DNA from 3 places in the Clostridium sp. LXY-7 genome. Region 3 is predicted to be linked to each of the others. Evidence: a T-box and tRNA genes for the amino acid it is inferred to sense, from the RefSeq annotation. Region 3 holds a T-box; the other regions hold tRNA genes.

Evidence for each region. A T-box is a leader RNA that pairs with one kind of tRNA and senses whether it is charged. The one in region 3 lies ahead of thrS (threonine--tRNA ligase), so its partner is inferred to be a tRNA-Thr.
Region 1: it encodes a tRNA-Thr, which carries the amino acid that the T-box ahead of thrS (threonine--tRNA ligase) is inferred to sense. The anticodon was not compared.
Region 2: it encodes a tRNA-Thr, which carries the amino acid that the T-box ahead of thrS (threonine--tRNA ligase) is inferred to sense. The anticodon was not compared.

The regions. Positions count from the first base shown of each region.
Region 1 is NZ_JBLLJL010000007.1:136,511-146,708, forward strand. It holds gene fabG (3-oxoacyl-[acyl-carrier-protein] reductase) at 1-673, opposite strand, end outside; gene fabD (ACP S-malonyltransferase) at 685-1,626, opposite strand; gene fabK (enoyl-[acyl-carrier-protein] reductase FabK) at 1,637-2,584, opposite strand; gene acpP (acyl carrier protein) at 2,635-2,868, opposite strand; gene ACI48Q_RS19445 (beta-ketoacyl-ACP synthase III) at 2,888-3,862, opposite strand; gene ACI48Q_RS19450 (MarR family winged helix-turn-helix transcriptional regulator) at 3,874-4,338, opposite strand; gene ACI48Q_RS19455 (M23 family metallopeptidase) at 4,613-5,260, opposite strand; gene ACI48Q_RS19460 (DnaD domain protein) at 5,458-6,441, shown strand; gene ACI48Q_RS19465 (ATP-binding protein) at 6,434-7,408, shown strand; tRNA gene ACI48Q_RS19470 (tRNA-Thr) at 7,527-7,601, opposite strand; tRNA gene ACI48Q_RS19475 (tRNA-Asp) at 7,608-7,684, opposite strand; tRNA gene ACI48Q_RS19480 (tRNA-Val) at 7,697-7,772, opposite strand; tRNA gene ACI48Q_RS19485 (tRNA-Glu) at 7,778-7,852, opposite strand; tRNA gene ACI48Q_RS19490 (tRNA-Asp) at 7,912-7,988, opposite strand; tRNA gene ACI48Q_RS19495 (tRNA-Val) at 7,996-8,071, opposite strand; tRNA gene ACI48Q_RS19500 (tRNA-Glu) at 8,077-8,151, opposite strand; gene ACI48Q_RS19505 (aminoacetone oxidase family FAD-binding enzyme) at 8,532-9,764, shown strand; gene ACI48Q_RS19510 (MerR family transcriptional regulator) at 9,796-10,198, shown strand, end outside.
Region 2 is NZ_JBLLJL010000004.1:164,833-175,030, forward strand. It holds gene ACI48Q_RS13960 (peptidoglycan DD-metalloendopeptidase family protein) at 1-663, shown strand, start outside; gene spoIIID (sporulation transcriptional regulator SpoIIID) at 794-1,048, shown strand; gene mreB (rod shape-determining protein MreB) at 1,141-2,175, shown strand; gene yyaC (spore protease YyaC) at 2,353-2,883, opposite strand; gene ACI48Q_RS13980 (hypothetical protein) at 3,033-3,611, shown strand; tRNA gene ACI48Q_RS13985 (tRNA-Thr) at 3,756-3,830, shown strand; tRNA gene ACI48Q_RS13990 (tRNA-Tyr) at 3,837-3,921, shown strand; tRNA gene ACI48Q_RS13995 (tRNA-Val) at 3,928-4,003, shown strand; tRNA gene ACI48Q_RS14000 (tRNA-Thr) at 4,029-4,103, shown strand; tRNA gene ACI48Q_RS14005 (tRNA-Tyr) at 4,110-4,194, shown strand; tRNA gene ACI48Q_RS14010 (tRNA-Val) at 4,201-4,276, shown strand; tRNA gene ACI48Q_RS14015 (tRNA-Thr) at 4,302-4,376, shown strand; tRNA gene ACI48Q_RS14020 (tRNA-Tyr) at 4,383-4,467, shown strand; SAM riboswitch class I at 4,568-4,668, shown strand; gene metK (methionine adenosyltransferase) at 4,853-6,028, shown strand; gene recD2 (SF1B family DNA helicase RecD2) at 6,242-8,446, shown strand; gene ACI48Q_RS14035 (hypothetical protein) at 8,461-9,474, shown strand; gene ACI48Q_RS14040 (ComF family protein) at 9,447-10,127, shown strand.
Region 3 is NZ_JBLLJL010000001.1:336,508-346,705, reverse strand. It holds gene addB (helicase-exonuclease AddAB subunit AddB) at 1-844, opposite strand, end outside; gene atoD (acetate CoA-transferase subunit alpha) at 1,109-1,762, shown strand; gene ACI48Q_RS01765 (3-oxoacid CoA-transferase subunit B) at 1,764-2,423, shown strand; gene ACI48Q_RS01760 (late competence development ComFB family protein) at 2,489-2,758, shown strand; gene ACI48Q_RS01755 (hypothetical protein) at 3,119-3,385, shown strand; gene ACI48Q_RS01750 (polysaccharide deacetylase family protein) at 3,411-4,295, shown strand; gene ACI48Q_RS01745 (phosphatase PAP2 family protein) at 4,467-5,024, opposite strand; gene ACI48Q_RS01740 (NlpC/P60 family protein) at 5,159-6,454, opposite strand; T-box leader at 6,870-7,087, shown strand; gene thrS (threonine--tRNA ligase) at 7,157-9,094, shown strand; gene ACI48Q_RS01730 (S8 family peptidase) at 9,271-10,198, shown strand, end outside.

The DNA of each region.
Region 1 (10,198 bases), on a different contig from region 3:
AGTACACTACTAAGTTTGCTATATCTTCACCTTTTCCAAAACTTTTTAAAGGAATACTTTTAATCATTTCTTCCTTTACTTTATCAGCTAAACATTCCGTCATATCACTTTCAATGAAGCCTGGTGCAACGGCATTTACCGTTATTCCTCTACTTCCAACTTCTTTAGCTAATGACTTTGTGAATCCTATTACTCCTGCTTTTGATGCTGCATAATTTACCTGACCGCCATTTCCAGCTATTCCTACCACAGAGGAAATATTTATTATTCTGCCGCATTTTTGTTTTATCATTGACCCAATTACTTCTTTTGAACTGTTAAATATACCTTTTAAATTAACCTCAATTACTCTATCAAAGTCTTCTTCTTTCATCCTCATTAAAAGTCCATCTCTAGTTATACCCGCATTATTAACCAATATGTCTATTGAACCAAATCTTTCTGATACTTCCTTTATAAAATCTTTGCAATGATTTGAATTACTAATATCACCCTTTATTCTTATACCTTTAACTCCTAAAGCTTCTATAGTTTCTATAACACTTGAAGCTTCATTATCACTACTTACATAGCTTATTGCTACATTAGCTCCATTTTGAGCACATGCAATTGCAATAGCCTTTCCTATACCTCTACTACCACCAGTTATAACCACATTTTTTCCTTTTAACATACACTTCTCTCCTAAAATTCTATTTTCAATTCTTTAAGTGTGCTCCTAAGTGACTCTAGATTTTCTATGTTGAACACCTTAATTGACCTATTGATTTTTTTAATAAAACTACTAAGAGTTTTATTCGGTCCTACCTCAATAAAAATTTCAACTCCATCTTCTATCATGGTTCTTATGGTTTTCTCCCATTGTACAGAATTTTTTATTTGATTCATTAAAATTTCTCTTATATCTTCATATTTTTCTAACTTATTACCTGTTACATTTGGAACTATATCTATTACTGGTTCACTAAATTCTATATCCTCTAACTCCTTTAATAATTTTTCTGAAGCTGTATTTAATAATGTAGTGTGAAATGCTCCACTAACTGGAAGCTCTATGACTCTTCTTGCACCTTTTTCTATACATTGTTCCATGGCTTTTTTTAAAGCTTCTATTTCCCCGGAAATTACTATCTGAGAAGGACAATTGTAATTAGCTATAGATATTACTCCCAAATTAGCGCATTCATCACATACATGATGTATCTCTTCAGCAGATAGTCCAATAACTGCTGCCATTTTCCCTGGTCTTAAATCTCCAGCCTCTTTCATAAATTTTCCTCTTTTTTCTACAATATTTATTCCATCAGAAAAACTTATTACTTCACTACCTATTAGGGCTGAATACTCACCTAAGCTAAAACCTGCTACCATGTGAGGTTTAACTCCAAAACTCTTTAATACTTCTAAGGCTGCCATTGACATAGTTACTATAGCAACTTGAGTATTTTCTGTTGAATTTAACTCTTCTACTGGCCCTTTAAAACATAACTTGGTCACATCTCTTTTTAAGATTTTATTAGCATTTTTAAATACTTCTTGTGCTTCTATAAAATTATCATATAATTCCTTACCCATACCTACATACTGGGCACCCTGCCCTGGAAAAATGAATCCTATTTTTCTCATAATAACCTCTTTAATTTTTAAATTCTCTTTTTAAATGTTCTATTACCTCTAAAGTACTACTTACTAAATCTTTTATAATATCTTCACAACTCTCTCTTCGTTTTATCATAGCTGCAATTTGTCCAGCCATCACTGAACCATTATCTACATCACCTTCTACTACTGCTTTTCTTAAAGCTCCTGATCCTAATTTTTCAATCTCCTCAAAAGATTTTTCGCTCTTTTCTATATTTACAAACTCTCTACTTAGTTTATTTCTAAGTACTCTAACAGGATGACCTGTACTTCTACCTGTTACTATAGAATCAATATCCTTACTTCCTATAATCTTTTCTTTATAATTATCATGAACATTACATTCGTTAGCTACTAAAAATTTTGTTCCTATTTGAACACCTTTGGCACCTAATGCAAAAGCCGCCACCATACCTCTTCCATCGCCTATACCACCAGCTGCTATTACTGGTATGCTCACAGCATCTACTACTTGAGGTACTAAAGCCATAGTTGTTAATTCACCTATATGTCCACCTGCTTCACACCCTTCTGCTATTACCATATGTGCTCCACTTCTTTCCATCCTTTTCGCTAATGCAGTTGATGCAACTACTGGAATAACCTTAATATTATGACTTCTCCACATATCCATGTATTTACCTGGACTTCCCGCTCCTGTGGTGATTACCTCTACACCTTCCTCACATACAATCCTAGCTATTTCATCAGCATTAGGGCTTAATAGCATAATATTTACTCCAAAGGGTTTGTTGGTAAGTTCTTTTGCTTTTTTTATTTCAGTTCTAACATTCTCAGGGACATTATTTCCTGCCGCTATAATTCCTAAACCTCCTGCATTAGATACTGCAGCCGCTAAACTACTATCCGCTATCCAGGCCATCCCTCCCTGAATTATAGGATATTCTATACCTAAAATATCACATATATCTGATTTGAACATATTAACCTCCCTATGGTTAAGGTCAGATATTTAAATACCTGACCCTTTAATTAGTTATTTATTCTTCTAGTTATATAATTCGTTATATCTCCAACTGATTTTATATTTTCAATATCTTCATTAGGTATTTCTATGTTAAACTCTTCTTCTAAGCTCATGACAATTTCAAATATTTCAAGAGAATCTACTCCTAAATCATCAGAAAATGTTGAAGTTTCCTTAACTTCCTCTATCTCCATAGATAACTGATCTGCGATTATTTTTTTTACTTTTTCTAATACCATATATAATTCCTCCTTAAATTTAAATACTCCATGTTATTAATCCACTACCAAAAGTTAGACCTCCGCCAAAACCTATAATCATAATTTTATCCTGGTTTCTAAATCTATTGTTTTTTACTGCTTCATCCAATGCTATAGGTATACTAGCTGCTGACGTATTACCTACCCTGTCTAGGTTTATTATAAATTTTTCCATAGCTATATTAGTCTTTTTACTAAAACTCTCTATCATTCTTAAGTTTGCTTGATGCGGAATGATAAAATCTATTTCTTCCTTAGTTAAGGATTGTTCCTTCAATATTCTATTAAATTCTTGCTCCATTACCCTCACTGCAAATTTATATATTTCTTTACCATTCATATTAATCTTAGAATTGTAGGAAATTTTATTTGTATAAGGATTTTCTAAATCTACCCCTCCGCATGTTAGAGATTCTCCTTTGGCTCCAACACTTTTACAATTTATTGAGCATATTCCCCGCTCTTCACTTCTTGTAACAACTATAGCTCCTGCTCCATCACCAAATAATATACAGGTTCCTCTATCCTTCCAATCAATGATTTTAGATAGTACCTCTGCTCCAATTATTAATGCGGTTTTTACCTTTCCTGTAGCTATAAAATTCTCTACTATACTTAATCCAAACATAAACCCACTACAAGCAGCATTTATATCAAAAGCCATGGCATTACTAGCTCCTATTGCTTTTTGAACGTTACATGCTACTGATGGAACTAATGAGTCTGGACTAACCGTACCCACAATTATTAATTCTATATCTTCAGGATTAATTCCACTACTTTCTATAGCCTTCAGAGCTGCTTTAGAAGCTATTATAGATGTATCTTCATCCTTAGATATTCTTCTTTCACTTATTCCTGTCCGTTCGATAATCCACTGATTGGATGTATCTACTAAACCCTCAAGATTTTTATTGGTTACCACATTATCAGGAATATAAGAACCAGTACCTATTATTTTAAAATTTTTCATGGTACTCTCCTTTACTTATTTTTAAGGTTATATTTAGCTTTAAAAAATCTATTTAATTTATCTAAGGACTTCATAAGAACTTCTTCCTCTTCTTCAGTTAGTCCCTCAATAGTAGCTGTTATCATATCTTGATGAAATTTTTCATGTATTCTATAAGCTAATTTTCCCTTTCTAGTAAGGGCTATCATTACTGATCTTCTGTCCTCTTCAGCTCTTTCTCTTTCAACATACTCTTTTTTCACTAATTTATTTATAGCTGTAGTTAAAGTTCCTACTGTAATTCCTAAATCTTGAGCTACTTCAGTCATAGTTCTTGCACTATACATACCTATAGCATCAATTGTATGTACCTCAGTTATTGATAGGTCACTTAAAACCCCATCCTTTAAAGCATTTTGCTCTATCTCTAAGATATCATTAAAGGTTTCAACTAAAAGTTCATTTAATATTTTCTTATTTGAAGAAGGCGGTGCCATAAATAAGTCCTCCTTTAATTTTTGTTTGATATTCAAATTATTTGATAGTCAAAGTATATATTTTATCTTCCTATCTGTCAATAATTTTTATATATTTAATTTGATGATCAAAGTAATTTAACACATTATTCATTTTTGTTCATTATATATATTCTAAAATTTATTATTTTATCAAGTTATTCTTAGTTTCACGTGGGTTTGCTTAATGGATAAACTAAAATCCAAAGAACAAAACGCTCTTTGGATTTTAGTTTTCTATATAAATACTTTTTGTTTAATATTGATAGTCACCTTTATATTCTAATGGATCTATAGTATTTCCATTAATTTTCAATTCAAAATGAAGATGTGGCCCTGTACTGTCGCCAGTATTTCCCACCTCAGCGATTAATTGTCCTCTATTAATATTCTCTCCTGTGTTTACATAAAGTTTATTACAATGAGCATATACTGTTTGCATACCATTGTCATGATCTATTATAACAACCTTGCCATATCCTTTAGCTACTCCTGAATAATTGATAACTCCCGTAAATGCTGCTTCTATCGGAGTTCCTGTAGGGGCTGCTAAATCAATTCCCTTATGTATTGATTCCCCTCTTTTTTCTCCAAATGTAGATGTTAATACTCCACTTGTTGGAGTATGTATCGATTTGTGAAGAAATACTTCTTTGGAATTGTCATTATTATTTTCTCCTCTACTTATTCTTTCTTCTTCTTCAATTGCTTCTGCTATCATGTTCTTCAATTCTATCTTTTCATTTTTTACCTCTATCTTCTCATCATCAATCTTTACTGGTACTTTTTCTTTATTTAACTGAATCTCTTTTGTAGTAACTTTGTTAAAGGCACTTATCATAGTTGAAATGCATACTATCGATATTCCTATAATAATAACCCTATAACAAAAACTTTTATTCATAAGTATGACCTCCTTACCTAAATGATAATATTCCCTGTTTTTAAAATATTAAACATAAGTTTTCTTATATATATTTACTCTAAAATAATTGCTATTATGATATACTAAACTTATAATATAATTTTATTGATAATAATAAGCATTAAATCTATAATGTTTAAGTATAGTCATATAGTAGTTAGAAAGGTAGCGATGTCATGAGTACTTTTATGTTTAAATCCAAAACCTTAGATTATACTCCCGTTAGTAATGTTTTTATTGACAGTTTCATGGCGAAGGCTAGAGGAGAATATGTAAAAGTATATTTACTTGGTCTTAAATATTGTATTAGTGGTGAAATAGGTGCTAGCTCTTCTCTTATAGCTTCTGCATTATCACTTCTCGAAACAGATGTCCTTAATGCTTGGAACTATTGGAATGATGAGGGAGTTATCAAATTGACCCCTATAGACAATATCGGAAATTACAATGTTGAATTTCTTGATTTAACAAATATTCCTCAAGAGGGTGAGCGCCCTATTAATCTATTGAAGGAATTAGATAACTCACTAGTTAAAGATATGCTTCAGGATATAGAAAGACTTCTTGCAAGACCTCTTTCTCCTAAAGAAATGTCAACCTATCTAGGTTGGCAAAAAGACTTTGGTTTTTCTCCAGAACTTATTTTATTACTTATTGAATATTGTGTATCTAAAGGAAAAGCTGATTATAGATATATAGAGACTATAGCCATATCTTGGCATGATTTTAATATAAAAGACATAGATGCAGCTCAAAATTATATAAAGAAACATGAAGATAAATGGATGAATATAAGAAAAATACTAACTTATCTTGGTGTTAAAAATGGTGATGTAATGAAGCCCCAGGAAGAACTTCTAGAAAAATGGTTGAATGTATATAAATTTCCTATAGACATTATATACAAAGCCTGTGATGTTTGTTTTGAGAGATTAAATAGAGCAGATTTTAAATATATAGATGGTATACTCAATAGCTGGTTTAAGGACAATATTAAGACCCTTCAAGATATTGAGCTTAAAGATAGAAAAAAAATTGCTCCTAAATCTATAATAAATAATCCGAATAATTCTAAGGGAAACTTTACTAATTATAACCAAAGAACTTATGATTTTGATGCTTTAGAAAGAAAACTTTTAGGATGGGATAATAATGATTAGTAATCATCATTTACAAGTAATGAAAATTTATGATGAAATAAACTCTAGGCAGAAAAAGTCTCTAGAGAATCGTAAGTCAGAAATTGAACTAAAATTACCAGAAATAAAAAGAATTGAAAAAGAAATAGGGAAGCTTTGTCTCTCTGTTTCTTTAAATACACTTCAAGCTTTAGATAAACGTGAGGAATATCTTAAAGAATTAAAAGAAACTATAACTACTTTGAGAATGAGAAAAGGTGAATTATTAGTTGAACATGGATATCCTTTAGATTATTTACAACCTCAATATGATTGTAATAAGTGTAAAGATACTGGATTCATTGGGTCAGATAAGTGTTCTTGTTACAAAAATAAATTAGTAAAGATATATTATGAAAATTCTGCTCTATGCTTTATGCTGGAAAAAAATAATTTTGATAATTTTAACCTGCAATACTATAGTGATAAAAAAGGACCTGAGAAATATAGTCCTAAAGATAATATAAGAAATATTGCTAGCTCAAGTTTGAATTTTATAAAGAACTTTAACAATAACGATGAGAACTTATTATTCTATGGTAGTTCTGGAACAGGTAAGACATTTCTATCTCATTGTATTGCCAAAGATCTAATTGATAAGGGATATTTCGTCATATATAAAACTGCAGAAGAATTAATTAAATCAATAAGAGATATTCGTTTTAATGGTAACTTAACCTTAGAAGAGTATATTAATAATTGTGATTTATTAATTATAGATGACTTAGGTACTGAAATGTCTTCTGACTTCTCAAAGACTGAGTTATTTAATCTGCTAAACTCTAGATTGTTGAATAATAAGAAGATGATAGTGTCCACTAATTATTCTCTTGAAGAGTTAACTAATATTTATTCTGAAAGAATTACCTCTAGATTGATAGGTAACTTTACTCTATGTAAATTCTATGGTGATGATATAAGACTACAAAAGAAATTTTTGAATAAATAAATTAAAGTGGTAGATAATATTTAAAATTTATCTACCACTTTCTACTTTTAGATTAATATATATTTAAGAAATATCTATTCATAAAATAAAAAAGTCCTAGATTTCTCTAGAACTTTTTTGGAGCTGGCAATAGGAATCGAACCTACAACCTGCTGATTACAAGTCAGCTGCTCTACCGTTGAGCCATGCCAGCAAACTATGGCGACCCAGAAGGGACTCGAACCCTCGACCTCCGGCGTGACAGGCCGGCACTCTAACCAACTGAGCCACTGGGCCATATTAAGTTTATGGTGGTCACAACAGGGATCGAACCTGTGACCCTCTGCTTGTAAGGCAGATGCTCTCCCAGCTGAGCTATGCGACCATAAATGGTGACTCCTAGGGGAATCGAACCCCTGTTACCACCGTGAAAGGGTGGTGTCTTAACCGCTTGACCAAGGAGCCATATGTGAATTATTATGTTTTACTAATTCTTAGTAGACTACCTAAGATTTTTAGTAAATTGGCGACCCAGAAGGGACTCGAACCCTCGACCTCCGGCGTGACAGGCCGGCACTCTAACCAACTGAGCCACTGGGCCATATATGTGGTGGTCACAACAGGGATCGAACCTGTGACCCTCTGCTTGTAAGGCAGATGCTCTCCCAGCTGAGCTATGCGACCACAAATGGTGACTCCTAGGGGAATCGAACCCCTGTTACCACCGTGAAAGGGTGGTGTCTTGACCGCTTGACCAAGGAGCCATATGTCTTTTTGCTTTTGTTTTTGTCGGCTCACCCGACATGTATTATAATACAAAAATTCTAATCTAATGTCAACACTTTTTTAAAAACTATTTTATTTATTTTTTTCAAATTTTTAATCATCCTTATAAAATTTACTTATATTCTAATAATATTTAGAGTTTTTCGATATAATGTAGTATTAATATATGAATATTTCTCGTATTTTTAACATTATTATGTTATTTTACTTTATAATCTATTCTTCGATTACATAATTGATAATACAATTATTTTATACAATATCACCTACCTTGTTGAACTAAAAAAAGTTGGATATACTTATAACTATAATATTTTATATACCTAATACTAATTCAGAACTGAAGGGAGATTTTAATTTGTATCATGATCTTATTATTATTGGTGGTGGCGCCTGTGGTATAGCGGCTGCTATTAAAGCTAAAGATTTAGGTATCGATGTAGCTATTATTGATGGAAATGATAGAATAGGTAAAAAACTATTAACTACTGGAAATGGTAGATGTAATATAACCAATAATCAGCTAAATACTAATAGATTTCACAGCGATAATTCACCTTTTTTTAAAAATATATTAGAGAAATTCAATCTTAATCACACTTTAAACTTTTTTAACTACTTGGGTATTTATACAGTGGTTCTTGATGAAAATAAAATATATCCTATGAGTCTTCAAGCCTCTTCTGTTATAGATATTCTTAGAATTAATTTGGAGGATAGAAATATACCTATATATTTGAATAGCAAAGTTACAAATATATCTAAGGAAAAGAACTTCAAAGTCATATGTAATAATAATGATGTATTTCAATGCAAAAACTTACTATTATGTACTGGCGGAAAAAGTTATACAAAGACAGGCTCTGATGGCTCTGGATATAAACTGGCGAAATCATTAGGTCACACTATAATAAATCCATCACCTGGTCTTGTGCAGTTAAAATTAGAATATAATAGACTAAATGCCATTTCTGGAGTTAAATTTGAAGGAACTTGTAAAATTCTAGTGAATGATGTATTTCAAAAAGAAGAGAGTGGAGAAATATTATTTACTGATTATGGTATTTCAGGGCCTCCTATACTTCAATTAAGTAGAATTGCTTCAAAAGGAATTCTTAATAACAATGAAGTATCTCTTAAAATAAGTCTAATCACATTACCTTATAATGAAATGGTAGATTTTTTAGAAAATCACTTTGAAATATTCTCCTATAGAAGTATCTATACTAATCTTATAGGTATTATAAATAAAAAACTCATACCAGTAATTTTAAAAGAAGCTGGTATTGAAGATATTCATATGTCAACCTATGCTCTAGACTATAAAAGTAAAACCAATATATACAACTTACTTCATGCTTGGAATTTTAAGGTAATTAATACAAATTCCTTTGAGAATGCTCAAGTAACCTTAGGTGGAGTTAATACTAAAGAAGTAGATAGTACTTCTCTTCAATCCAAATTAGTAAAAGGACTTTACTTTGGAGGCGAAATATTGGATGTAGATGGAGATTGTGGTGGTTTTAATCTACAATGGGCTTGGAGTTCATCAAGCGCGTCTATTGAGCATATTCATTCAATACTTAAATAAAATGCTTCATAATTTATTTAAAGGAGGTTTTATGAATAAAAAATACTTATCTATTGGGGATATGGCAAAATTTCATAACCTATCTATACAAACTCTAAGGTTATACGATAGAATTGATTTATTTAAACCTAGTTACGTTAATAAAAACACTGGTTATAGATACTATTCCATAGAACAATTTTTTATTTTAGATGTAATTAAATATCTTAAATTTTCTGGTTTATCCTTAGAAAAAATTAAAGAGATATTATCTAATGGCAGTGATATAAATTTATTTTTCCAAGCATTAAATGAACAACATAATAACATAGATAAAAAAATAAAAGAGCTTCAGAATATAAAATCTATAATTGATAATAAGCTTAAAGAAATAGATGAATATTTTGATTTAGAGGATTTAAATGTGGTTTATATTCAGCATATGGATACTATGA
Region 2 (10,198 bases), on a different contig from region 3:
TTTATTAAAAAAGAAGGTTTCTATGTAATACTTTTCGTTTGCTTATGTTCTGTAGCTACAGTGGCGGTTGTAACATCAACAAGAGCTAAGAATGATATAGACAGTGCAAAAGTAGTAGTACAAGATACAGACAAGAATGTAGTAGAACAACCTAAAAATCCAGAAGGGGCACTTCAGGTAAAAGAAAATTTAAAAGAAGTACCTAATGTGAAAGCTAATAATGAGACAAAAGCAGTATCAAATTCAAATGATAAATCTTTTGTAAATCCAGTAGATGGAAGTTTAGGAAGAGCATACTCAGAAGACCCAGTATATTGGGCGACAACTAAGAGTTATAAAACTCATTTAGGCATGGATATAAAGGCAAAAGAAGGAGCTAGTGTTAAATCAGTTTCTGAAGGAATTGTAAAAAACATAGGTAAAAATACTGAGGGAGCTTTTATTGAAGTTGACCATCAAAATGGGTTAATAACTGTATATGGAAATCTGGAAGAAAATATTTCAGTAAAAAAGGGTGATAAGGTTACGGCTTCACAAGAAATAGGTAAAGTTGGAAATACTACAAATTTTGCTTATGAGGAATACGGAACTCATCTTCATTTCCAAGTTTTAAAAGATGGGAATGAAGTAGACCCTGCAAAATATGTAACCTATAAGAAATAGTTCTTATAGATTTAGTCTTATTAGTCATTTTCTTTTAAAGAGGAAATGGCTAATAAGAAACTAATAATAAGTAATTTAAGTTCGCAATTTAGCATATTATTATTTATAGAAGCATTAAGGAGGTAACACTTTGAAGGACTATATTGAAGATAGAGTACTAGAAGTTGCAAAATATATTATTGAATCAGAGGCTACAATTAGGAAAACAGCATCAGTTTTTGGAGTAAGTAAAAGCACTATACATAAAGATATGACAGAAAGATTACCTAAAATTAACCCCCAAATAGCAGAAGAAGCAAAAAGCATCTTAAATTTAAATAAAGCTGAAAGACACATTAGAGGTGGAAAAGCTACTAAAATGAAGTATAAAGTAATTGAAGGTTAGAATAAATAGTAATATAATAATATTTAGGAGAAATTGTAGATATTAGTATATTTATACTTCAAAATAGATCAAGAAGCGGGAGTGAGTTTTAGATGTTTTTTTTCGGAATGGGAACAGATATGGGGATTGATTTAGGAACTGCTACAGTGTTAGTGTACATGAAAGGTAAAGGGGTCATACTTAAAGAGCCTTCAGTGGTAGCTATTGATAAAAACTTAAATAAAGTATTAGCAGTAGGTGAAGAAGCTAGAAAAATGATAGGAAGAACTCCAGGAAATATAGTAGCTATACGTCCATTAAGAGACGGGGTTATTTCGGACTATGATGTTACAGAAAAGATGCTAGAGCATTTTATTAAAAAGGCTTGTGGAAAGAGAAAAATTTCTACACCAAGGGTTGTAGTATGCGTTCCTTGTGAAGCAACCGAAGTTGAGAGAAGAGCTGTGGAAGATGCTGCTAGAAATGCTGGAGCTAAAAAGGTGCTTTTAGTGGAAGAACCTTTGGCAGCAGCTATAGGAGCAGGATTAGATATTACAAAAGCTAGTGGAAATATGGTAATAGATATTGGTGGAGGAACTACGGATATAGCAGTTATATCTTTAGGTGGTATGGTTGTTAGAGAATCTATTAAAGTTGCAGGAGACAAGTTCGATGAAGCTATAATTCGTTATATAAGAAAAAAACACAAGTTAATGATTGGAGAAAGAACTGCAGAAGAACTAAAAATAAGCATAGGGTCTGCATATCCAAAGGAAGAAGAAATTAGTACGGAAATAAGAGGAAGAGATTTAATAACAGGTCTTCCCAAAAATATAACAGTAAACTCTAATGAAATGAGAGAGGCATTAAAAGAAACTATATATTCTATTGCTGAATGCACTCACTCAGTTCTAGAAAAAACACCACCAGAGTTAGCTGCCGATATAGCAGATAAAGGAATAATTATGACTGGTGGAGGAGCATTATTAGATGGGCTAGACAAGCTAATTGAGGAAGTTACCAAGGTACCTGTTTATGTAGCAGAAGAATCTGTTTCTTGTGTAGCTATTGGAACTGGTAAAATGTTAGACTTTATTGATAAGTTAGATACCACTCAAAGTACTCAAGGGTGGTCAGTGATAGATTAATATTGTCCAATAAATAGCAAAAGGAATGTGTTTTAAGTAAATACATTCCTTTTGTTATTTATTTTATTATTAGAATTGAAAATCTTCATTTAAAGTTAAGAAATTACTTTATAAATATATTTTAGAATTTAGAATATAAAATTATAAATCTAAAACAGTGCTTATTCAAAATAGAGATCAAAGTTTACAAGTATAGAGGTGATACGCATGAATTAAACTATTAGTTATAACTCTCGAGATTTCAATAATAAGATTTAATCTAATATTTCTACTAGTGAAGGGTTCTTCATCTTCACTAGAATCAACTATACCTATTATAGAAATATCTCCTACAGGGCATAGGCTTTTACCTACACCTTTACCAGGACTTATTGGGTAGTCTCTAATCTGAATTTCTCCTATATTTAAAAATGGTCCTAAGCAAGCATCAATACCAATTATTTTTGATGAAGGATGCTTTAGTTTTATGGTTGATAGTTTGTTCTCTAGATTTAATGCATGGATAGGATCATTGATAGTGCCATACACTGGTAATGGGAAAAACTTTTCTTTAAGTAGTGTACCTACAAGAGGCCCGAGGCAATCACCTATACATCTATCAGTTCCAATACAAACAACAATAGTATTTTCATCTAATTGATTTTTTAAAAATGTTGATAAACTATAATAACCCAAAGGGTCTTTGTAATGGATCTTAATTTTACTCACATAAACACCTCCCTATGAATTTATATGATTAAAGATTAATAAATATTAACGAAATATATATTTTGTTCTGAAACATAATATGTATAAAATCAAATCATTAAGACATAATTAAGATGTGCAAAATTTTAAGTGTGAGGTGACTCAAAATCATGAAAAGAGTTTTTTATAGTGGAGTTATAATTGCATATACTATTTTTATATCAGGAGTTCTAATTAGCTTAAACAAAAGTTATCATGTGTATAATGAAAATAGTATGATTGCTAAAGAATTAGAACAAGAAATTTATAAAGAAAAGAATTATAAAGAAGAGAATTATGAAGAAGAAAATACAGCTAGTGAAGTAAATGATGATACAAATTTTAAAAAATATATGAAGTTTAAAGAAAATCAGATGTTAAGAATGGAAGAGCAATTTGAATATAATGATAAGTATATGAACGATAATTACAATTCATATATACCAGAAACCGATTATAAAATAATAAAGACCTCTGTAGAAGATATAGAGAAAGATCTTAGTATGATTGAAAAAGCGAAATTAATGATAATTTCAGAAGACTTATCAAATAGAGATATTGAAAAAATAAGCGAGTATATAGAGTATAAGAATGAAAAAATAGGAGTGGAAAAAATAATAGAAATTGTAAAAGAAAAACTTAAACCTAAAGATGTTGAATATGTTTTGAAAGTATTCTCTAGATATATAGATTTTAGTAGCCTTAGATAAGAACAAGAGTGCAATGTAAATAGAAGTATTCATTAGAAAAATAGAAGGAGAGTAAAATAATCATCCCAAATGGGTAAATTTGAATTTGAAAAAGTAAAACTAAAATTGTATACTATAACTTGTCAAGTTTATAAATCGGGATTTGCTGGCATGGCTCAACGGTAGAGCAGCTGACTTGTAATCAGCAGGTTGTAGGTTCGATTCCTATTGCCAGCTCCAAAATGTGGAGGAGTTCCCGAGTGGCCAAAGGGGGCAGACTGTAAATCTGTTACGTTTCGTTTCGATGGTTCGAATCCGTCCTCCTCCACCATATTATGGTCGCATAGCTCAGCTGGGAGAGCATCTGCCTTACAAGCAGAGGGTCACAGGTTCGATCCCTGTTGTGACCACCATTAAACTAATAATTAAATAATATATGCTGGCATGGCTCAACGGTAGAGCAGCTGACTTGTAATCAGCAGGTTGTAGGTTCGATTCCTATTGCCAGCTCCAAAATGTGGAGGAGTTCCCGAGTGGCCAAAGGGGGCAGACTGTAAATCTGTTACGTTTCGTTTCGATGGTTCGAATCCGTCCTCCTCCACCACAATATGGTCGCATAGCTCAGCTGGGAGAGCATCTGCCTTACAAGCAGAGGGTCACAGGTTCGATCCCTGTTGTGACCACCATTAAACTAATAATTAAATAATATATGCTGGCATGGCTCAACGGTAGAGCAGCTGACTTGTAATCAGCAGGTTGTAGGTTCGATTCCTATTGCCAGCTCCAAAACTTGGAGGAGTTCCCGAGTGGCCAAAGGGGGCAGACTGTAAATCTGTTACGTTTCGTTTCGATGGTTCGAATCCGTCCTCCTCCACCATAAAAAAATATCACTTTTGTGATATTTTTTATTTTGAGAATAATCAAATTGACATGCTTTTCATATTATGATATTATGATGTTGTAAAAATAATTAATAACTCTTATCAAGAGAGGTGGAGGGATACGGCCCTGTGAAACCCGGCAACCGGTGAATTATCACCATGGTGCCAATTCCAGCAGACATACTGCGAGATAAGAGAGAGTAGTGTATTGTGATAGCTAACCTCTTCTTAATCTTAAGAAGAGGTTTTATTTTGTTTGTATGTATTATTAAATTAAATTTTTATTATTGGAGTCTTAACTTATATTATAAGTTTTTATTTGCCTATTGGAATTTAATATGTGAGAACTCCAGATAAAAAAATCAGAGAGGAGATAAAGAAATGAGAAGATTATTTACTTCAGAATCAGTTACAGAAGGACATCCAGATAAAATGTGTGACCAAATATCAGATGCTATTTTAGATGCTATTTTAGAAAAGGACCCAATGGCTAGAGTTGCTTGTGAAACAGCGACAACAACAGGAATGGTTTTAGTTATGGGAGAAATCAGCACTAAATGTTATGTAGATGTACAAAAAGTTGTTAGAGAGACCATTAAAGAAATAGGTTATACTAGAGCTAAATATGGATTTGATTGCAATACTTGTTCAGTGTTAACCTCTATAGGTGAACAATCAGGGGATATTGCAATGGGGGTTGATGAGGCTTTAGAAAGCAAAAAGGGTGAAATTAATAAAGAAGATGCTATTGGTGCTGGAGATCAAGGTATGATGTTTGGTTTTGCATCAAATGAGACAGAAGAATTTATGCCACTTCCAATTGCTATGGCTCATAGATTAGCAAGAAGATTGTCAGAAGTTAGAAAAGATGGTACTTTAAATTATTTAAGACCTGATGGAAAAACTCAGGTAACAGTTGAATACGAGGATAACAAACCAGTAAGAGTAGATGCAATAGTTATTTCAACTCAACATGATCCAGAAATAGAGCGTGAACAAATTGAGAAGGATTTAAAGCAATATGTAATAGCTAATATTGTTCCAGCTGAACTATTGGATGATAATACTAAGTATTATATAAATCCAACAGGAAGATTTGTTATTGGCGGTCCACAAGGAGATTCAGGATTAACAGGAAGAAAAATTATAGTAGATACTTACGGTGGATATGGTAGACATGGTGGTGGAGCATTCTCAGGAAAAGATCCAACTAAGGTTGACAGATCTGCGGCTTATGCTTCAAGATGGGTAGCTAAGAATTTAGTTGCTGCAGGAGTTGCTGATAAAATAGAAATAGCATTAGCGTATGCTATAGGAGTAGCTAAACCTGTATCTATAGCAGTTGATACCTTTGGAACAGGAAAAATTAATGATGATAAAATTGTTGAATTAATAGAAAAGGTATTTGACTTAAGACCAGCAGCTATAATAAGACAATTAGATTTAAGAAGACCAATATATAAACAAACAGCTGCTTATGGACATTTTGGTAGAAATGATTTAGATTTACCGTGGGAAAGATTAAATAAAGTTGATGATATTAAAAAATATTTATAATAAAACAGAGTGAACTTTATGGTTCGCTCTTTTTTTATAACTTTGTCTTAATATAGTGTTGATAATGAACTATATAAAACAAAATCGTATTTATAAAAAATTTTGATTTAATAGGACTGAGAATAGTAAATAATATAAATATAAAAAAGTACAGCTATAAATATGCTTCAGATGCTATAATTAATAGAAGAAAATATTTAGGAGAGATAAAGTATGATAGTTATGGAAGTTGTGGCGGATAATATAGTTTTTAAAAATGAAGAAAATGGATATGCCATAATTAGAGCTATTCACGGAAGAGAAAATATCACCATGGTTGGTACTATGGCTTATATTGTTGAAGGAAATAAATATAAGGTAACAGGAGAGTGGGTTAATCATCCTAAATTCGGAAAACAATTTAGAGTAGATAATATAGAAGAAATAGTTCCAACTACATTATCGGGCATAGAAAAATATTTGGCCAGTGGTATTATAACTGGTATTGGACCAATAACGGCAAAAAAAATAGTGGAGTTTTTTGGAACTAAAACCTTAGAGGTTTTAGATAATGATATAAAAAGACTAAATGAAATAAAGGGAATAGGAAAAAAGAAAATCGATACAATAATAGAGTCTTATGCTAGTCAAAGAGCTACAAGAGAAATAATTATATTTTTTCAAAAGTATGGGATATCTGTAAATAAAGCCATGAAAATTTATAAGAAATTTGGATGGACATCTATAGATATTGTCAAAGATAATCCCTATATATTAGTAGAGTATATTTCAGGAATAGGATTTAAAACAGCGGACATGATAGCTAGGAGTATAGGAATAGAGAGTGATTCTCCATTTAGAATAAAGAGTGGAATATCCTATATAATTAATGAGTATTGTGCTATGGGAAGTACATTTATGCCTATGGATATTTTAGAAGAGAAGGCAATAAATGTATTAGGAGTAACTATAGATAAGATTAAAGAGAATATATATGATTTAACCATAGAGGGAAAAATAAAAATTGAAGAGGTAGACGATATAACAGCTGTATATAATATGTATTATCTGTATATGGAGATGAGTGTAACTAAAAAGATAGCTGAACTTGCTACTACTACCTATGAAAAGCTAGAGGTTAAGTTAAGCAAGGAAATACTAGAGTTCGAAGATGAGAATAGTATTAAATTAGCTTCAAAACAAAGGGAAGCTGTAGAGGGAGCTATAAATAATGGTATAGAAATAATAACAGGGGGACCTGGTACTGGTAAAACTACAATTATAAATTGTATAGTTCATATATTTGAAGGTTTAGGTATGAAGGTTGCTATGGCTGCGCCAACAGGACGAGCCGCTAAAAGAATGAGTGAAGCTACAGGTATGGAAGCAAAAACTATACACAGACTTTTAGAGATTGGCTCTTACTCAGAGAGTGAAGAGGAAGATTTAGAATTTGAAAGTAGTCCAGTAGAAGCAGATGTATTAATCATAGATGAGGCATCTATGATAGATATTACTTTAATGAATGCACTGCTTAAAGCAGTAAGCTTCACCACAAGGATTATTATAGTTGGAGATGTAGATCAGCTTCCATCTGTGGGACCAGGAAATGTACTTAAAGATCTCATAGAAAGTGAAGCTGTTAAGGTGGTTAGATTAAATGAGATTTTTAGACAAGGGCAGGAAAGTATGATAGTAGTCAATGCCCATCTTATTAATGAAGGAAAAATGCCAATACTAAATAGAAAGAGTGGAGACTTCTATTTTATTGATGCACTAGATCAAGACAAAATTTTAGAGCAAATTAAATCTTTAGTTAAAACAAGACTACCGAAATTTAATAAGGAATGGAATAATGTTAAAGATATTCAAATATTATCACCAATGAGAAAATCTAGCGTAGGTGTAGATAATTTAAATAGTGAACTACAAGATATACTTAATCCAAAGCATGGTAGTAAAAATGAAAAGATTTTAGGGGAAGTTATTTTTAGAGTTGGGGATAAAGTAATGCAAACTAAAAATAACTATAATTTAAAGTGGAAGAAAAGAAATACTGAAGAAGATGGTAGTGGAGTATTTAATGGTGATGTAGGTTACATAATAGATATTGATGATGAAGGCAAGGTAGTAATAGTTTTTGATGATGACAAAGTAGTTGAGTATGAGGAAAGTGAATTAGAAGAGTTAAGCTTGGCATATGCAATAACAATACATAAAAGTCAAGGAAGTGAATTTCCAGTAGTAATTATACCTATGTTTATGGGTCCTCCACTTTTAATGAATAGGAATTTACTTTATACTGGAATCACACGAGCTAAAAAACTTGTAGTATTAGTTGGAAGTATTAGAGCGGTAGATTTTATGAAAGATAATAATAGAAGTTTTGAGAGATATTCAGGACTTAAGTGGAGAATAAAAGAAATAATTCATATGTAATTAGGAGAGAGCTTATGCTATTTGGTAGATTCAAAAAAAAGGATAAAGTTGAAAAAGGCTTAGTAGAGGATAAGTTACTACAATTCTATAAAGAGAAAAAAGAGAAGGTAAATATTATCTCTTTTTTAGGTAACAAGCGAAAAGTATTCAATGATATAATAAGCATTGCATTAAAGGAGAGTAAAAAAGTCTTATATATAACTACAGAGGTTTCTAATAGTATTGACATTTTAAATAAATTCAAGATTAATATATTAAGCACTAAACTAACAGCTAGTCAAAGTAATAAAGTTAATGTATGTACTCCTAGTGAAGCATTATATTTAACTGATAAGTTTAATTTAGTAATATATGATGATATTAATTCTTACCCACTAGTTTCGAAGGAGAGTATAGGTAAAATTATGGGAAATTTGGTGAGTAGTTATGGGCTAATGATAGCTTATTCTATAGAACCTATTTTTGATAATGAATCTATACTTTATTGCACTCACGATAAATATATAAAAACACCCTTGATAGAACCAAGAATTATAACAACAAGATTAAAAATAGAAGAAGATATACCCATGGTGGTATATGAATATTTACTTTGGGCAATAAATTCTAATAGTAATGTGCTTATCTATGTACCATCAGAGGAAAAGGGTGAAAAAATATATAATTACTTGTTAAATATCAAGGAAAAGTTAACAGAAAATATATTTTTATCAAATGCACCTATAGAGAGTAATTCATCTATAAAAAAAATTATGAATAAGGAGGGATTTATCCTAGTAACAAATAATTTTAAAATGGATTATCCAACCTTAAAGAAGTTGAATATAATGATATTTTTTGCAGATAATTATAGATTTAATTACAAAGAATTAGTATATTTAATTAGTAAAGTTAAGATGGATATAAACTCTAATAGACAGGAAGCAATATTTTTGTGTAATGATGAAAATAAACATATGGATAAAGCAAAAGATATATTAAGGGAGTTAAATAAAAGAGCGTGGGACGAAGGTGCTTTAAAGTTATAAATAAATATATAGATTATATTTTATCTATCATATATGGAGGAGAAGATAAATGTCTATTATGTGATGAATATGTAGAAGAAGAATATATGTGTAATAGATGCAATAATAAAATAAAATTTTTAAATTTATGCTATTGGATAGAAGATTATGAAGATAAATTTACCTGTTATTCTCTAGGGGCATATGGATATGAGCTAAAAAAACTAATAATGCTATTAAAATATAAAAAAGTTTTTAGAGCAGGAGAAATTCTAGGGAATTATATGAGTAATTTTATACAAATGGAATTGCTAGGAGAATTAGATGTACTTACATATATTCCAAGCTCTAAAGAGGCATTGAAGAGAAGGGGATTTAATCAGTGTGAGATTATATGTAAAAATATAAGTAAGAAGATAGATATTCCATTTAAGCAGCTAACAGAGAAGATAAGAGAAAATAGTGACCAAATAGGACTTAATAATGAACAAAGATGGAACAATATGAGGAATACTTTTACAGTGGTAAATAATGAATTTATAAGAAATAAAAGGATATTATTAATAGATGATGTGTTAACTACAGGGGCTACAGCATTTTATTGTGCAAAAGAAATTAAAAAAGCTGGAGCAAAAGAAGTATACATATTGACTATTGCAAAAAGTAGAGTATAATAAAGAAGTCAGGTTTGTGGTTGAAAGTCGATGCCAGTCGCAGGCGAAACGATCCACGTAAGTTAAATAAA
Region 3 (10,198 bases):
TGTCCTTAAACCTATGCGGTGTATCTAAGTGAAGATTTCTTTTAGGATAATATCCAGATTGCTGTGCTAATTCTGTAAGTCTTTCTTCTGTAACATATATAGGATAGAAAGCGTTAGTAACATCATCTTTACCCTGAATTTCATCACCCTTATAGGCTATGGTTATATTTATATTTTTACATTGTTTAAGTAATGCTCCTATAATGTTATACTGCTGAGGAGTAAAACCATTAAATTCATCCATCCAAATCTCTGCACCTTTTAAGAATTCACTATTACCTATTTGACTATAAAGAATTGTCAAATTATCTTCTGGATCAAAATACCCCTGAGTTAACTTATTTTCAAATTCATTATATATATTCCATATATCCTCTAGCTTATCTATAAGCAATTCATTGTCATCAATTTTCCCCTTTAAATCCATAAGCATCTGAGGTGTCACATTATGTCTCTTAAATTCCGTCAATGTATCAATTATTTTATCTATAAAGCCCATCTGATTAACTGCTTTATTAAAGAGCTTTAAATTCTGTTTTACATCTTGAATTACCTTTCCAATGATTATTGCCTTTCCCGTATCATCCATGTAGCTACGAGTTATTCCTCCAACTTCATTAAATATAGTAAAAGCTAATCTCTGAAAGCTCAATACATGAACATTATTAATTCCTGTAGCCCCAGTTCTCTCTATTAGTGCTTTCTCAGCTTTAAAAGATAATTGTTCTGGCACTATGAGTATTAATGGTTTCTTCTCTCCAGACTTTAATCTCTCTCCAATTTCTTCTATGCAAGTATAGCTCTTTCCTGTACCTGCTCTACCATAAATATATCTAATACCCAAAATTTCACTTCCCACTCTTTTAAATTAATTTTATAAATACCATTTTATATTGAATTCTTTTCTAATAGTAATATATCTATTCAACAAATTTGTATATCCTATATAAATTATATACTAACTATTTATTAGTTTAAATTTAAAAAATACACATAATTTAATGAAATAAGATAAGATTTTGTAAATATATAGTTTTCTCAAGTTGCAAAATTCTTTGAATAGTATTACACTTAGTAATGGAGAATAATTTATTATGGAGGGGACATTATGAACAAAATTGTTACAATTGATGAAGCTATTTCTCACATTAAAGATGGAATGACTATTATGATAGGTGGCTTCTTAGCTGTTGGTACACCTGAAAGTTTTATCGATGCTTTAGTTGAAAAAGGAATTAAAGATATAACTATCATAGCAAATGATACTGGATTTCCTGACAGAGGTATAGGAAAATTAATAGTTAATAAGCAAGTAAAAAAAGTTATTGCTTCTCATATAGGAACTAATCCAGAAACTGGACGTCAAATGAACGAAAAGGAAATGGATGTTGAATTATCACCTCAAGGAACTCTAGCTGAAAGAGTTAGATGCGGTGGTGCAGGCCTTGGTGGATTCTTAACTCCAACTGGTCTTGGTACTATAGTTGAAGAAGGAAAACAAATAATAAATGTAGATGGAAACGATTATATATTAGAAACTCCACTTAGAGCAGATGTAGCTTTACTATTTGGTTCAAAAGTAGATAAAAAAGGAAACATCTATTATAACCAAGCTACAAGAAACTTTAACCCATTAATGGCAACTGCTGCTGATTTAGTTATAGTTGAAGCTGAAGAATTAGTAGAAGTTGGTGAGATTAATCCAAATCATGTAATGACACCTGCATTATTTGTTGATTACATAGTTAAGGGGGACAAATAACATGGATAAAAATATGATAAGAGAAGTTATAGCAAAAAGAGTTGCTATGGAACTTAACGATGGAGACGTAGTAAATCTTGGTATAGGTCTTCCAACTCTTGTTGCTAACTATATTCCTGAAGGAGTAGACGTAACTCTACAATCTGAAAATGGATTTGTTGGAATAGGTGCAGCTCCAGAAGCTGGAAAAGAAGATAAAGACCTAGTAAACGCTGGAGGACTTCCTGTAACTGTAATACCTGGTGCTGCCTTCTTTGATTCCTCAATGTCTTTTTCTATAATTAGAGGTGGACATGTTGATGCTACAGTATTAGGAGCATTAGAAGTAGACCAAGAAGGAAACCTTGCTAACTGGATGATTCCTGGTAAAAAAGTACCTGGAATGGGTGGAGCTATGGACCTAGTAGTAGGAGCTAAAAAAGTTATTGTTGCTATGGAACATACTGCAAAAGGAAACCCAAAAATACTAAAAAAATGTACATTACCATTAACAGCAGCACATCAAGTAAACTTAATAATAACTGAAATGGCTGTTTTAGAAGTTACTAATAAAGGTTTAGTTTTAAGAGAGTTAGGCCCTGAAGCTACTATAGAAGACGTTAAAAATGCAACACTTGCAGATATTATAATTCCAGAAAATGTAAAGAAAATGAACATCTAATGTAACCTTATATATAATTGAAAATATTATATAGTATTAATATTTTAGCTTAGGAGGTAATTTTTATGTTTATCTATAAAAATTACTCTGAGGAAATTGTGAAAAAAATTCTTAATCAAGTTTTGCATAGTTATCCTCATATCTGTAGATGTGACAAATGCATTGCTGATATGATGGCATGTTCATTAAATTGTGTGAAACCTAAGTATGTTGTTAATGAAGAAGGAAAAATTTACACATCAGCATTAACAGAAATAGATAAGCAAGAAAAAATTAGCATTACTGCTTCAGTTATTACTGCTGTTGAGAAAGTTTCTTCCAATCCTAAGCATTAACACAAAAATGGTAACAAAAATATTTAATTTATTTTTGTTATCATTTTTTAGCTTTTTTTATTATACAAACATATATATTGAGATTAAATTAATACTATATAGTAGTACTGATTTTAAAAATTCTTCTCATTTGAAACTTAATATACATAATCAACATATTTGTCTTATAAAACTATGTGATTAGTATGCATTTTATTACATATTAATTAGTATTTTTCGTAAACATACTTTTTATGTAACTTTTTAAACTTTTATGTATAAAAATGATATTTGTTACTACTTTGTAATAAATATTATTTGTTATAATTATATAATGATACCATGATACCATATTGCTGGAGAGAGGACGGATGAATAATGTTGGAAGTTTCAAGAGCTCCTAAGAAAAAAAAAAGTGTTATAAATTTTTATTTAGTAGGAATAATTCTATTTTTTGTACTAATAGGTTCCTTTGTATTTGCTAATAATAAATTAAAGCAATTCGAGAATATTAATAATGATTTAACTAAGCAAATGGAGCAGCTGAAGGTTCAAGAACAAAAACTTAAGGAAGAGAACAATATTTTAAAGCAGTCTAAAAGTAATATTGATAATAAACTTAATAACTTATCTAATATTTCTAATTAGTGTTTTTGGAGGGTAAATATAAAATATGGCTAAAAGAAGTAGAAAAAAAAATAATAACCTAGGAAGAATCATATTGTTTATTGCATTAATTATTTGTTTTGGTATATCAATATTTGCAAACAGTAGAGTTATATTAGCTATGAATAGTAGTAAAAAGCTACAAAATGAAATTCAAACTATATCCTCTAATAATGATATTTTATCTCAAGAAAACACTAAGCTGCAACAAGCTATTGAAGGAAAAAAATCAGAATATGAGGCAGTTATGGCCAATATGAAGGTTGCCTATTTAACCTTTGATGATGGTCCTTCAGACAATACTATGCAGCTTCTTAATGTTTTGGATAAATATAAAGTTAAAGCTACATTTTTTGTAACTTATAAAGAAGGCTACGACGAAGAGTATAAAGAAATTGTTAAAAGAGGACATGTATTGGCTAATCATACCTATTCTCATGATTATAGTAAAATATATTCATCACAAGATGTCTTTATAAAAGAAGTAACTGATTTAGATGCAAAACTTAAAGAAATTACGGGAGTAGAACCTTCAAAAATTCTAAGGTTCCCTGGAGGCTCTAATAATGATTTAAGCTCCACCTATAGCGGATCAAACTTTATGAAACCTTTAGCAAGCCGTCTAAATGATATGGGATATACCTTCTTTGATTGGAATGTTGATTCTACAGATGCTTCTACTGGCACTCAAGCTAAAAGTGTTATAGTTCATAGAGTATTATCAGATTCACCTTATGTTAAACATGCTAATATATTAATGCATGATACTAACATGAAATATACAACCTTAGAAGCTATACCAGAAATAATAGAGGGATTATCTAGCAAAGGATATATGTTTGATGTATTATCTCATGACTCACATCCTGTGCAATTTATACAAACTAATTAAAATTATGTAAATATATAAATTGTAATTATATTTTTTATAATATGCTAAATTAATATGAAATAACATTATTATAATCTATATATAATAATGTTTTGCAAGTAATAATATGTGGTTCATTATCAATACTATATTAAAACAAAGTTTATAAGAAAAACTTACTAACATTTAATTCTAAATATTAGTAAGTTTTTCTTTGCCTTTTTTAAACATCCATTTTTCAATCATATAAATGGCTAAAATCCCGCTTGTTATACCTACTATAACTCCTCCTATTACATCAAAAAAGTAATGTACATACAGATATATTCTAGAAAATGCTATTAAAAATGCTAATGTTATAAATCCCAATTTGTACCTAGGTAAATATTTACATAATACAAAAGCTACTGCTACTGAAGCTCCAGTATGACCTGATGGAAACGAAAAAGTCACTGGAATAGGTATTAATGGTGTTTCGATAGGATTAACAATTAATGGTCTTGCCCTTTCTACTAAATGCTTTAATATTCCTTCTGTCAATATGGTACTTAATATTAGTGCCAGTATACAAGTAAATCCTATTCTTCTATATTTTTTTGTAAGCAACAATGCTACACTTATAATTATCCATATAAATCCTATGTCACCTAATCTAGTTATAAGTGGCATTAAAAAATCAAAAATCTCATTTTGTAATCCAAAATGAATAAAATCCGTTATTGCTTTGTCTATTGCATAAATAAAGTCCATATACTTCTTCTCCTTATGTATAAAACTATATCACATTTTAATTTATATAGTATGTTTAAAATAATGCTGAAACTAGCTACATATTATCCTTATTTTAAACACACTCTATTATTAAATAAATATTTTTCAGTACTTTATTTAGAAATTTCATTCACTCCTAACATCGCTAGTATATATTCTTCTTTATTAGCACCTAATGTATATGCATTCTTTAATGGCGATACTGAAACTCCTCGAGTGGAGAAAGCTTTTATCTCTCCATTTACATCTTTATTATATCCTAAGGTATCATGCATTATATAAAAATTATCTTCAAATTCTCCAATATACATAGCTACATGACCATCAAAAAATATCATGGTTCCCTGTTTTATATCTCTTAAAATATTGATTCTTTCCTCACTTGATATCTGCCTATCAGTTACTATAACTCTTCCTTCACAATTTTCAAATTGTCTATCTGCATTTCTAGGTAATATTATACCAAGGCTTCTATAGGTATCTAGCATTAACCCTGAACAATCTCTTCCATTAAACTCTCCTCCCCAACCATATCTTTCTCCTTGAAACTTGAATATTTGCCTTAGGATATTATTAACAGTATATGGTAGATAACCTTCATTAACCCCTTCATTAAATGGTATTAATATATTAGCAAATTCTAATTTGCCCATTCCATTTTTTCTTGGATATTTAACTACATAGTTACCTTCGCAGTCCATGTCTTGAACTGTTTCTTCACAATTCCAGCCTCTATCTATAGGTAGTCTAGCTCCCATATCTATTTGTATATTGCTTAAATTTTCATCAAAAGGATTAAATCCAGTATAGATTTTCTTATCTGTTACCACCAAAAAGTCATCACAATAGCAAAAACTCTTAATCTCTTCTTTATCACCTATTACTACATCATCAGCTTTGATCCAAGCTATGTAATTATATATTTTGGCAAAGTACCATTTTTTATCCTTGCTACTACAGTACACTACACATGGCTCACATGGATAAACTGCTGTCTCCATAAATCTATCTAAGCTATACTCAGTTTCATGTTTAAATACTCTATCCTCTGTTGGAAAGGATTTCATTATAGTTCTTCTTATAGTTATTCCATAACTGGGTCTAATATTTTCTTCTAATTTCTCTAAATTTAGATTTTGAATCAACTTGTTACAATATTCTTCCTCAATGAGTTCTCCATTGAAATATAAATTATATTTACGTTCTGTTGGTATTTTACCTACATTATCTATCATGGATATAATTTCATCTTTAGAATATTCTTCCTTCTCAGCAAACACATCAAATATATTGCCTTTCCTGATATTTTCTTTATTAAACCTATCTATATCAGTCTTATTCATAATTATGTCACCACTATTTTTATATAAGCTTGACCAAAAACTGCTACAATACATTTCTTTTTTCATAAATTATTTTCCTCCTATAAATATTCTGTGATTAGCACCATAAATACAGTTTTCTTATTATTTTATTATAAGATATTTCATCATAATATGTAAGTATATTGAAATATTTTCACTATGCTAAATTCATATATTCTTACTGGTAATAAAAGGAGATAAATCGTTCTGAATTCAGTGAAGTGCAAGCAGCGGTTGCAAATAAGTGATCACTTTTTTCTCTAGAAAAGCGATTTACTGGCGAAGCCAATTCTCTCTCCCTAGCATACTTCTCCAAAATATTAGGATTTTTCATTAGTTTCTACTATCCTATTGACATAATTAATAATTATGATAAAATTATTATAATTTTATGATAATATTTATGATAATTTTATTGAAATTATGATATAATAAAGTTACAATAATTAAGTTGAATATTAAAATCACAGTGAAGAGAAGAGTAAATATGTAACTTATTAACAGAGAGTTGGCATAATAGCTGAAATTGCCTTCAAATAAAACATATTGAAAACCACCTCGGAGTGACTCTAATAAAGTCCGTTAACTACGTTATAGTTATTAAAGTGGTCTTTTGTAAGTTATTTTATACTTATATAGACAAATTGGGTGGAACCACGGGTATACCTCGTCCCTTTTCTATTATGAAAAGCGACGAGATTTTTTATTTTAGTGATTTAATAATATATATGGAAAGGAGATTTAACAATGATTAAAATAACATTAAAAGATGGCTCTTTTAAAGAGTATGAAGGCCCACTAAGTGTGTTAGACATTGCAAAAAGTATTTCTGAAGGACTAGCAAGGGTTGCTACAGCTGGAACTGTTAATGGGAAAACTGTAGATTTACGTTATATAGTTGAAGAAGATTGTAATCTTAGTATTTTGACTTTTGATGATGCTGAGGGAAGAAAAGCATTTAGACATACATCAGCTCATATATTAGCTCAAGCAGTTAATAGATTATTCCCAGCAGCAAAACTTGCTATAGGACCTGCTATAGATAACGGCTTTTATTACGATTTTGACTTAGATGAAGGTTTCTCTAATGAAGATTTAACTAAAATTGAAGAAGAAATGAAAAAAATAGTTAAAGAAAATTTATCTATAGAATGTTTTCAACTTCCAAGAGATGAGGCTATAAAATTCATGGAAGAGAAAGACGAACCTTATAAGGTAGAGCTAATTCAAGACCTACCAGAGGGAGAAACTATAACTTTCTATAGACAAGGTGATTTTGTAGACCTCTGTGCTGGTCCTCACCTAATGTCAACTAAGCCAGTAAAAGCTTTTAAACTAACTAAACTAGCTGGAGCATACTGGAGAGGAAATGAGAAAAATAAGATGTTAGCTCGTGTCTATGGTACTGCCTTCACTAAAAAATCTGAATTAGATAGCTATTTAGAGGCTGTAGAAGAGGCTAAGAAACGTGACCATAATAAACTTGGAAGAGAGTTAAAATTATTTACTACTTCTGAACCTATTGGTCAAGGACTTCCTCTATTAATGCCAAAGGGAGCTAAAATAGTTCAACTTCTTCAAAGATTTGTTGAAGATGAAGAAGAGAGAAGAGGATATTTATTAACAAAAACTCCTCTAATGGCTAAAAGTGACTTATATAAAATTTCAGGACACTGGGATCACTATAAGGATGGAATGTTTGTTCTTGGAAATGAAGAAAAAGATGCAGAAGTATTTGCACTTAGGCCAATGACTTGCCCATTCCAATTCATGGTATACAAAGCTGACAAAAAAAGCTATAGAGATTTACCATTAAGATATGGTGAAACTTCAACACTATTTAGAAATGAGTCTTCTGGAGAAATGCATGGATTAATTCGTGTAAGACAATTTACAATTTCTGAAGGACATTTAGTTTGTACTCCAGACCAACTTGAAGAAGAATTCAGAGGAGTTGTTGACCTAATCAACTATATGATGAAAACACTAGGCATTGAAGATGATATCTCTTATCAATTCTCGCTATGGGATGAAAATAATAAGTCTAAATATATAGACAGACCAGATGAGTGGTATGCTACTCAAGATAAGATGAGAGATATATTAAATAACCTTGGAATTAACTATACTGAAGCAATAGGCGAAGCTGCTTTCTATGGACCAAAGTTGGATTTACAATTTAAAAATGTTCATGGAAAAGAAGATACAATAATTACTGTTCAAATCGACTTCTCATTAGCTGAGAGATTTGGAATGACTTATATCGATAAGGATGGAAAAGAGAAGTATCCATATGTTATCCATAGAACTTCTATAGGATGTTATGAAAGAACTCTTGCCATGTTAATTGAAAAATATGCTGGAGCATTCCCAACTTGGCTTGCACCAGTTCAAGCTAAATTATTACCTATATCTGAAAAATATCATGATTATGCAGATGAGGTATACAAGGAGCTTAGAAAATATAATATCAGAGTTGAAGCTGACTATAGAGCTGAAAAAATTGGATACAAAATTAGAGAAGCTCGTAATGAAAGAATTCCTTATATTCTAGTAGTTGGCGAAAAGGAAGCTGAGAATAAAGAAGTAGCTGTAAGAAGCCGTAAAAACGGTGATGAAGGCTCAACTGCTCTTAATGCCTTCATAGAAAGAGTATTAAAGGAAGTTGAAACTAGAGAGAAGTAAATAGAAAGATTCCAGTGATCTTCACTGGAATCTTTTTTATTCAACGAAATAACTACAATTTTGTAATATTTATATTCACTTATTTGTAACCTTTTTATATAAATCACTATATATACTATATATTGGACTATAGAGTCAACTTTTCTTTGGACACCTTATATCTAGGAGGATTTTAAATGAGAAAAAGCGTCTTAATTATTAAATCAATAACATCTATTATTCTATTAACTCTATTTATAGGTTTTTATAAATTTACTTATAGTTCCTCAGCCACTGAAAATGTAACACCTATAAATTACACTGGAAAAGGAGTTAAGGTTGCTGTCATTGATAGTGGCGTTGATATAAATCATCCTGATTTAGTAAATAGCATAATTGGTGGATATGACTTTGTTGATGATAAACCTATTTATAAGGATGGAGATTTAAAGTATGGTCATGGAACACATGTGTCTGGAATCATCGCAGCTAATGGCAAAATTAAAGGAGTTGCTCCTGAAGCTTCTTTATTGGTCTATAGAGTTATAAGTAAAGACGGCACTACAACTGATGAGAATATTGTAAAGGCTATTGATGAATCCATCAAATCTGGCGCAGATATAATAAATATATCACTAAGAGCTAATTATAATATGCCTAATGGCGTTGTAGCTGATGCCATCAATAAAGCAATTGAAAAAGGTATTGTAGTAGTTAAATCCGCTGGTAATTATGGTCCATCTGATTGGAGTATAAAGGATGTAGCTGCTCTACCTGGAGTTATTACTGTAGGAAATGGTTCTTCAAATTTATTATCTACTAATATCATAGGAGAGAAAAGTAATACTAAATTTAAATTAAATTTAGTAAGAGGAAGCAGTAAATTCCCTGAAGGAATTAACTACTCCATCATAAATGAAGCGAAAAATGATTTTAAATCTGTATCTAAGCTTGAAGATAAAAATAACATACTCTTATTTAAATGCGATGATATTTTCGAGCTAGAAGAATTTATTAGTACTGTTGACACTAATAAAGTATCAGGCATTATAGTGTACATAGAAGGTGGACAAGTAGATAGTGATTCCTTTATACTATATGATTCAGCTAAAATACCCGTAGCTA